Regions from separate parts of the Streptomyces sp. NPDC005435 genome, predicted to be linked through region 2. Evidence: riboswitches for the same ligand, from Rfam matches in the RefSeq annotation. Region 2 holds a riboswitch; each other region holds the start of a gene.
What was found. Region 2 has a riboswitch for thiamine pyrophosphate ahead of thiO (glycine oxidase ThiO). Riboswitches for the same ligand answer to the same signal wherever they lie in the genome.
Positions count from the first base shown of each region.

Region 1: another riboswitch for thiamine pyrophosphate. It lies ahead of AB0898_RS17780 (thiamine ABC transporter substrate-binding protein); the one in region 2 lies ahead of thiO (glycine oxidase ThiO).
Region 3: another riboswitch for thiamine pyrophosphate. It lies ahead of thiC (phosphomethylpyrimidine synthase ThiC); the one in region 2 lies ahead of thiO (glycine oxidase ThiO).

Region 1 is NZ_JBEXEQ010000012.1:217,265-219,523, forward strand. Features, by position in the region: gene rlmN (23S rRNA (adenine(2503)-C(2))-methyltransferase RlmN) at 3-1,109, shown strand; TPP riboswitch at 1,152-1,260, shown strand; gene AB0898_RS17780 (thiamine ABC transporter substrate-binding protein) at 1,343-2,259, shown strand, end outside.
Region 2 is NZ_JBEXEQ010000015.1:129,977-132,235, forward strand. Features, by position in the region: gene AB0898_RS20700 (FAD-dependent oxidoreductase) at 1-786, opposite strand, end outside; TPP riboswitch at 889-1,000, shown strand; gene thiO (glycine oxidase ThiO) at 998-2,242, shown strand; gene thiS (sulfur carrier protein ThiS) at 2,239-2,259, shown strand, end outside.
Region 3 is NZ_JBEXEQ010000001.1:485,798-488,056, forward strand. Features, by position in the region: gene AB0898_RS02280 (YibE/F family protein) at 1-1,086, opposite strand, end outside; TPP riboswitch at 1,158-1,331, shown strand; gene thiC (phosphomethylpyrimidine synthase ThiC) at 1,324-2,259, shown strand, end outside.

The sequences.
Region 1 (2,259 bases), on a different contig from region 2:
CCATGCCCAAGCCCGGAGAACTCACTTTCGTCGCGCCGCGCGGAGCCAAGAAGCCGCCGCGGCATCTTGCCGATCTCACGCCTGCCGAGCGCAAGGACGCTGTCGCGGAGGCCGGGGAGAAGCCGTTCCGCGCCAAGCAGCTGTCGCAGCACTACTTCGCCCGGTTCGCGCACGACCCCGAGGAGTGGACGGACATTCCGGCCGGCTCGCGGGAGAAGCTGCGGGAGGCGCTGTTCCCGGAGCTGATGTCGGTGGTCCGGCATCTGTCGACGGACCAGGGGACCACCCGCAAGACCCTGTGGCGGCTGTTCGACGGCACGCTCGTGGAGTCGGTGCTGATGCGGTACCCGGACCGGGTGACCATGTGCATCAGCAGCCAGGCCGGATGCGGGATGAACTGTCCGTTCTGCGCGACCGGTCAGGCCGGACTCGACCGGAACCTGTCCACCGCCGAGATCGTGCACCAGATCGTGGACGGGATGCGGGCGCTCAGGGACGGGGAAGTGCCCGGCGGGCCCGCGCGGCTCTCCAACATCGTCTTCATGGGGATGGGCGAGCCGCTCGCCAACTACAAGCGGGTCGTCCAAGCCATTCGCGCGCTCACCGATCCCGCTCCCGACGGGCTCGGGCTGTCGCAGCGTGGCATCACCGTGTCGACGGTCGGGCTCGTCCCCGCCATCCACCGCTTCGCGGACGAGGGCTTCAAGTGCCGGCTCGCGATCTCCCTGCACGCCCCCGACGACGAGCTGCGCGACACCCTCGTCCCCGTGAACACGCGGTGGAAGGTGCGCGAGGTGCTGGACGCAGGCTTCGAGTACGCGGAGAAGTCGGGCCGCCGGCTGTCCATCGAGTACGCGCTGATCCGGGACATCAACGACCAGGCGTGGCGCGGTGACCGGCTCGGCCGGCTGCTCAAGGGCCGGCCCGTGCACGTCAACCTGATCCCGCTGAACCCGACGCCGGGCTCCAAGTGGACCGCCTCCCGCCCCGAGGACGAGAAGGCGTTCGTGGAGGCCATCGCCGCGCACGGCGTTCCGGTGACCGTCCGGGACACCCGCGGTCAGGAGATCGACGGGGCGTGTGGTCAGCTCGCCGCAACCGAGCGGTAACCTGGGCCGGTCCACACAACTTCATATCTGTCATACATCTGCATATTCCGACAGGGGAGCGCCACAGCGCTGAGAGTGCGGCACCAAGGCCCGCAGACCCTCTGAACCTCGCCCAGGTCATTCTGGGTAGGAAGTTCGGTCACCACTCAAGCTGTTGCGCCCTGCCCGGGTTCCGTCCGCGGAGACCGGGCAGGGCCGCGTCTCTTCCTGGCCAGACCCAGGAGGAACATCCAGTGCACACCAAGACCCTTGTGGCCGCGGCGGTCGGCCTCGGCATGGTCACGCTGTCCGCGTGCGGCTCCAGTGCCGCCGGCGGCGGGCACACGGCCGCCGGCACCAAGACCGTGACCCTGGTCAGCCACGACTCGTGGGCCGCGTCCAAGAGCGTCGTCAAGGACTTCGAGAAGCAGTCCGGCTACAAGGTCCGCGTCCTCAAGGACGGCGATGCGGGGCAAGCCGTCAACAAGGCGATCCTCACCAAGGACCACCCCCAGGGCGACGTCCTCTTCGGCGTCGACAACACCCTGCTCTCCCGCGCCCTCGACAACGGCCTCTTCGAGCCGTACACCGCCAAGGGCCTCGACCAGGTCGACCCCGCCTTCCAGCTCGACGGCGACAAGCACCGCGTCACGCCCGTCGACTACGGCGACATCTGCGTCAACTACGACAAGGCGTACTTCACCCGGCACAAGCTCACACCCCCGCAAAACTTCGCCGACCTCGCCGACCCGAAGTACAAGAACCTCCTGGTCACCGAGAACGCCTCCACCTCCTCGCCCGGCCTCGGCTTCCTGCTCGGCAGCGCCGCCCGCTACGGCGACAAGGGCTGGGAGGGCTACTGGAAGAAGCTCAAGGCCAACGGCGTGAAGGTCGTGGACGGCTGGGAGCAGGCCTACTACCAGGAGTTCTCCGGCTCCTCCGAGGGGAAGAAGGCGGGCGGCGACCGTCCGCTCGTCGTCTCCTACGCCTCCTCGCCGCCCGCCGAGGTCATCTACGCCAAGAAGCGGCCCTCGACCGCCCCGACCGGCGTCTCCGAGGGCACCTGCTTCCGGCAGACCGAGTTCGCCGGACTGCTCAGCCACGCGGGCAACCCCAAGGGCGGCAAGGCGTTCCTCGACTTCCTGCTGTCGCGGACCTTCCAGCAGGACAT
Region 2 (2,259 bases):
CAGGACCTCGCCGTGCTCGCCCAGCTCGATGCCCGAACCGGCCAGCCAGGCGGTGGCGGGACGGGCGCCGATGCCGACGACGACGGCGTCGGCGGGCAGCCGGGTGCCGTCGGAGAGCACCACCGCGCCGGGCTCGACACGCTCCACGCGCGCGCCGGTGCGCAGCTCGACGCCCGCCGCCTCGTACCAGCCGGCCATCGGGGCGGCGGCCTCCGCGGGCAGCGCCTCGGCCAGCGGCCGGTCCGCGGCCTCGACGACGGTGACGGCGCAGCCCGCCTCGCGCGCGGCGGTGGCGAACTCGGCGCCGATCCAGCCCGCGCCGACCACGACGACGTCGTGCTGCCCGGCGAGGACCGGGCGCAGCCGCTGGGCGTCGTCCAGGGTGCGCAGCAGATGCACGCCGGGCGCGTCGTCCGTGCCGGGCAGCCGGACCGGATCGGCGCCGGTGGCGAGGACCAGCGCGTCGTACGGGACGGGACCGGCCTCGGTGTCCAGCTCGTGGTCGGCGGGGCGTACGCCGACGGCGGCGACGCCGAGCCTGAGGTCGATGCCGAGGGAGGCGAAGTCCACGTCGAAGGCGGAGTCCTCGGCCGTGCCGAGGAGGAGGCCCTTGGACAGCGGCGGCCGGTCGTACGGCTTGTGCGGCTCGTCGCCGATCAGGGTGATGGTCCCGTCGAAGCCCTGCTCGCGCAGGGCGACCGCGGTCTGCACCCCGGCCATGCCCGCCCCGGCGACGACCACGCGCCGCCCGCCCTCCGCGCCCTCCGGCGCTGTCTGCTCGCTCACCCGGCCACCATAGACGGCCGCGCGATCACCGGCGCCGACCTCGCCCGCGCGCCCGGGCCGCCATACCGGTGCCCTGGGCCGAGGACTAGGGTGGCCACCGTAGAAAGCACTCGCGGGAGCCCGGACGCACCGGGCTGAGAGGGAGGCTGGCGGCCTCCGACCGTACGAACCTGATCCGGGTCATGCCGGCGAAGGGAGGGGCTGGACGCCCATGCACGCACGTACGTCCAAACAGCCTGGTCCGCACGTTCACGGGGACTCCGGCAAAGCGGGCGCGAGCGACGTGCTCGTGGTCGGCGGCGGGATCATCGGCCTGGTCACGGCGTGGCGGGCCGCGCTGCGCGGGCTCGCCGTCACCGTGGTGGACCCCGAGCCCGGCGGCGGTGCCGCGCGGGTCGCGGCGGGGATGCTCGCCGCCGTCACCGAGCTGCACTACGGCGAGGAGGCGCTGCTCGCCCTCAACCTGGAGTCGGCCCGCCGCTACCCGGACTTCGCCGCCGAGCTGACGGAGGCGACCGGGCTCGGCCTCGGCTACCGCCGCTGCGGCACCCTCGCGGTCGCGCTCGACGCCGACGACCGCGCCCATCTGCGCGAACTGCACGCGCTCCAGCTCCGCTCGGGTCTGGAGTCGGAGTGGCTGAGCGGGCGCGAGTGCCGCCGCCTGGAGCCGATGCTGGCGCCGGGCGTGCGCGGCGGACTCCGGGTGGACGGGGACCACCAGATCGACCCGAGACGGCTCGCCACGGCCCTCGTGCTGGCCTGCGAGCGGGCCGGGGTGGCGTTCCACCGGTCCTGGGCCGCACGGCTCGACATGGCCGGTGAGCGGGCCGTGGGAGTCACCTCCGAGGACGGCACCGTGCTGCGCGCCCCTCGGGTGGTCCTCGCGGGCGGCAGCACCAGCGGACGGCTCACCGGGGTCCCCGCGGACGTGCTGCCGCCGGTGCGCCCGGTCAAGGGCCAGGTGCTGCGGCTGACCGTGCCGCCCCGGTACGCCCCGTTCCTCAGCCGCACCGTCCGGGCCGTGGTGCGCGGCGGCCAGGTCTATCTGGTGCCCCGCGAGAACGGCGAGCTGGTCGTCGGCGCCACCACCGAGGAGCAGGGCTGGGACACCACGGTGACCGCGGGCGGGGTGTACGAGCTGCTGCGCGACGCCCATGAACTGGTGCCCGGGATCACCGAGCTGCCGCTGACCGAGACCGGCGCGGGACTGCGCCCCGGCTCCCCCGACAACGCCCCGCTGCTCGGCGCCTCCGGCCTGGACGGGCTGCTGCTCGCCACCGGCCACCACCGCAACGGCGTGCTGCTCACGCCCGTCACCGGCGACGTCATGGCGGACCTGCTGACCGGGGCCGAACTGCCGGAGGTGGCCCGCCCGTTCACCCCGGCCCGGTTCGCCGCCACGACCGCCGCCGCGCCCGCGGGCGCCGTATCCACCACCCTGGAGCACTCCGCATGAACATCTCCGTCAACGGG
Region 3 (2,259 bases), on a different contig from region 2:
GTCCAGCACGCCGAGCGAACCGATGATGACGCCGGCCAGCAGAAGACCGCTCATGTCGATCGACGGATAGAGCCCGTGGATCAGCCCCGTGCTGTCGTCGGTGTTCCCGGTGAGCGCGGCCCAGCCGATGAACTGCGAGCCGAGAAAGCCGATCAGCATCAGCGAGACCAATGTGCCGAGCACCGCGACCGACGTACGGGCGGACAGCCCGTGGCACATGTAGAGGGCGATCAGCATGATGGCGCTCGATCCGACCACCGCCACCAGGAGCGGATTCGAACCCTGGAGTATCGCGGGCAGGATGAACAGGGTCAGCACCAGGAAGCTGACGGCCAGCGCGACCAGCGCCATGACACCGCGCAGCCGCCCCACCACCACGACGGCGACGGCGAAGATCCCGGCGAGCAGTGCCATGGGGAACTGCCGGTTCACGTCGGTGACGGAGTACTGCAGGTCCTTGGGCGCCGAGGGCTCGTAGGCGACCACGACCTGTTCGCCCTGGTGCAACTGCCGGGTCTGGTCGGGCTGGACGATCTCGGTGAAGGTGCGGCCCCGGTCCTTGCCGGTGTCGACCCGGACCGTCGCCTTCTTGCAGGTGCCCTTCCCCGCCTGGGCGGTCGCGCCGGCGCCGGAGGAGGCGTTGTCACCGAGGGACGAACCCCCCGAGGCGTTCACGGACTTGCAGCTCACCGACAGGACCCGGGTGACCGTGGCCTGCTGGGTCTGGCGGTCGAAGCCGACCCCTGAGCGCTGGTGCGGCGGGGCGCCCCCGGGCCAGAGCACCACGAGCCCGACCACGACGGCGGCCGTGAACGGGATCAGGATCGCCGCGATGACCTTGCGCAGATGCCGGGACACCGGAGCCGCGGGGCCATGGCTGTGCGAGTGGCCATGACTGTGGCCGGGAGAGCCGTGACCATGGCCCGGTTCCTGGTCGCCGCCGGAGCCCGCGTGGTACCCGTGCGCGTCTCCGGGGCCGCCGCCGGAGCCCTGTCCGCCCCCGCCTGCCGGGCCGCCGCCCTGTCCGGGGCCGTGCCGATGGGGCGGCCCGGGCGGGGGAAAGGGAGGCTGATGTGTCGTGGTCACCGTCCGATCATTGCAAGAACGACCGAGGCCCACTGTTCTTCCCGTCAGAAGGGGCGCTAGCGTGGAGGCACCTTTGCACACGCGGGAGCTCGGAGCACCGGGCTGAGAGGGCGCTGACCTCCGTCTTCGCGATGTTTCACGTGGAACCGTGGTTCCACCGGACCATCTGCGGACGGAAATCGCTGCGTCGACCGCCGAACCTGTTACCGGGTAATGCCGGCGTAGGGAGTAGGTCTCATGACCAACAAGGACGCACGCACGCCTGCCTCCACGCAGAACGCGACCAAGGGGTCGCCGGACGCGGAGGCCGGGAAGTCCAACGGCTGGCACAAGGCGTACCTCGCGGGCTCACGCCCCGATGTACACGTGCCGGTCCGTCAGGTGCACCTGACCAACGGACGGTCGGTCACGCTCTACGACACATCGGGGCCGTACACCGACCCCGCCGTCCCCACCGATGTCCGGCGGGGACTGACCCCGCTGCGGGAGAACTGGATCGTCGCGCGGGGCGACACCGAGGAGTACGCCGGGCGCCCCGTCCGGCCCGAGGACGACGGCATCAAGCACACCTCGCCGCGCGGCGGGCTGCGGAACCTGGACGCGGTCTTCCCCGGCCGCCCCCGGCTGCCGCGCCGCAGCCGTGACGGCGGTGCGGTCACGCAGCTCGCCTACGCGGCGCGGGGCGAGATCACGCCCGAGATGGAGTTCGTGGCCCTCCGCGAGAACGTGTCCCCGGAGGTGGTCCGCGAGGAGATCGCCGCCGGTCGCGCGGTGCTGCCCGCCAACGTCAACCACCCCGAGATCGAGCCGATGATCATCGGCAAGCGCTTCCTGGTGAAGGTCAACGCCAACATCGGCAACTCCGCCGTCACCTCCTCCATCGAGGAGGAGGTGGAGAAGATGACCTGGGCGACCCGCTGGGGCGCCGACACGGTCATGGACCTCTCCACCGGCCGCAACATCCACACCACGCGCGAGTGGGTGCTGCGCAACTCCCCCGTGCCCATCGGCACGGTGCCGCTCTACCAGGCCCTGGAGAAGGTCGACGGCAAGGCCGAGGAGCTGACCTGGGACATCTACAAGGACACCGTGATCGAACAGGCCGAGCAGGGCGTGGACTACATGACGGTCCACGCGGGCGTGCGGCTGCCGTACGTCCCGCTGACGGCGAAC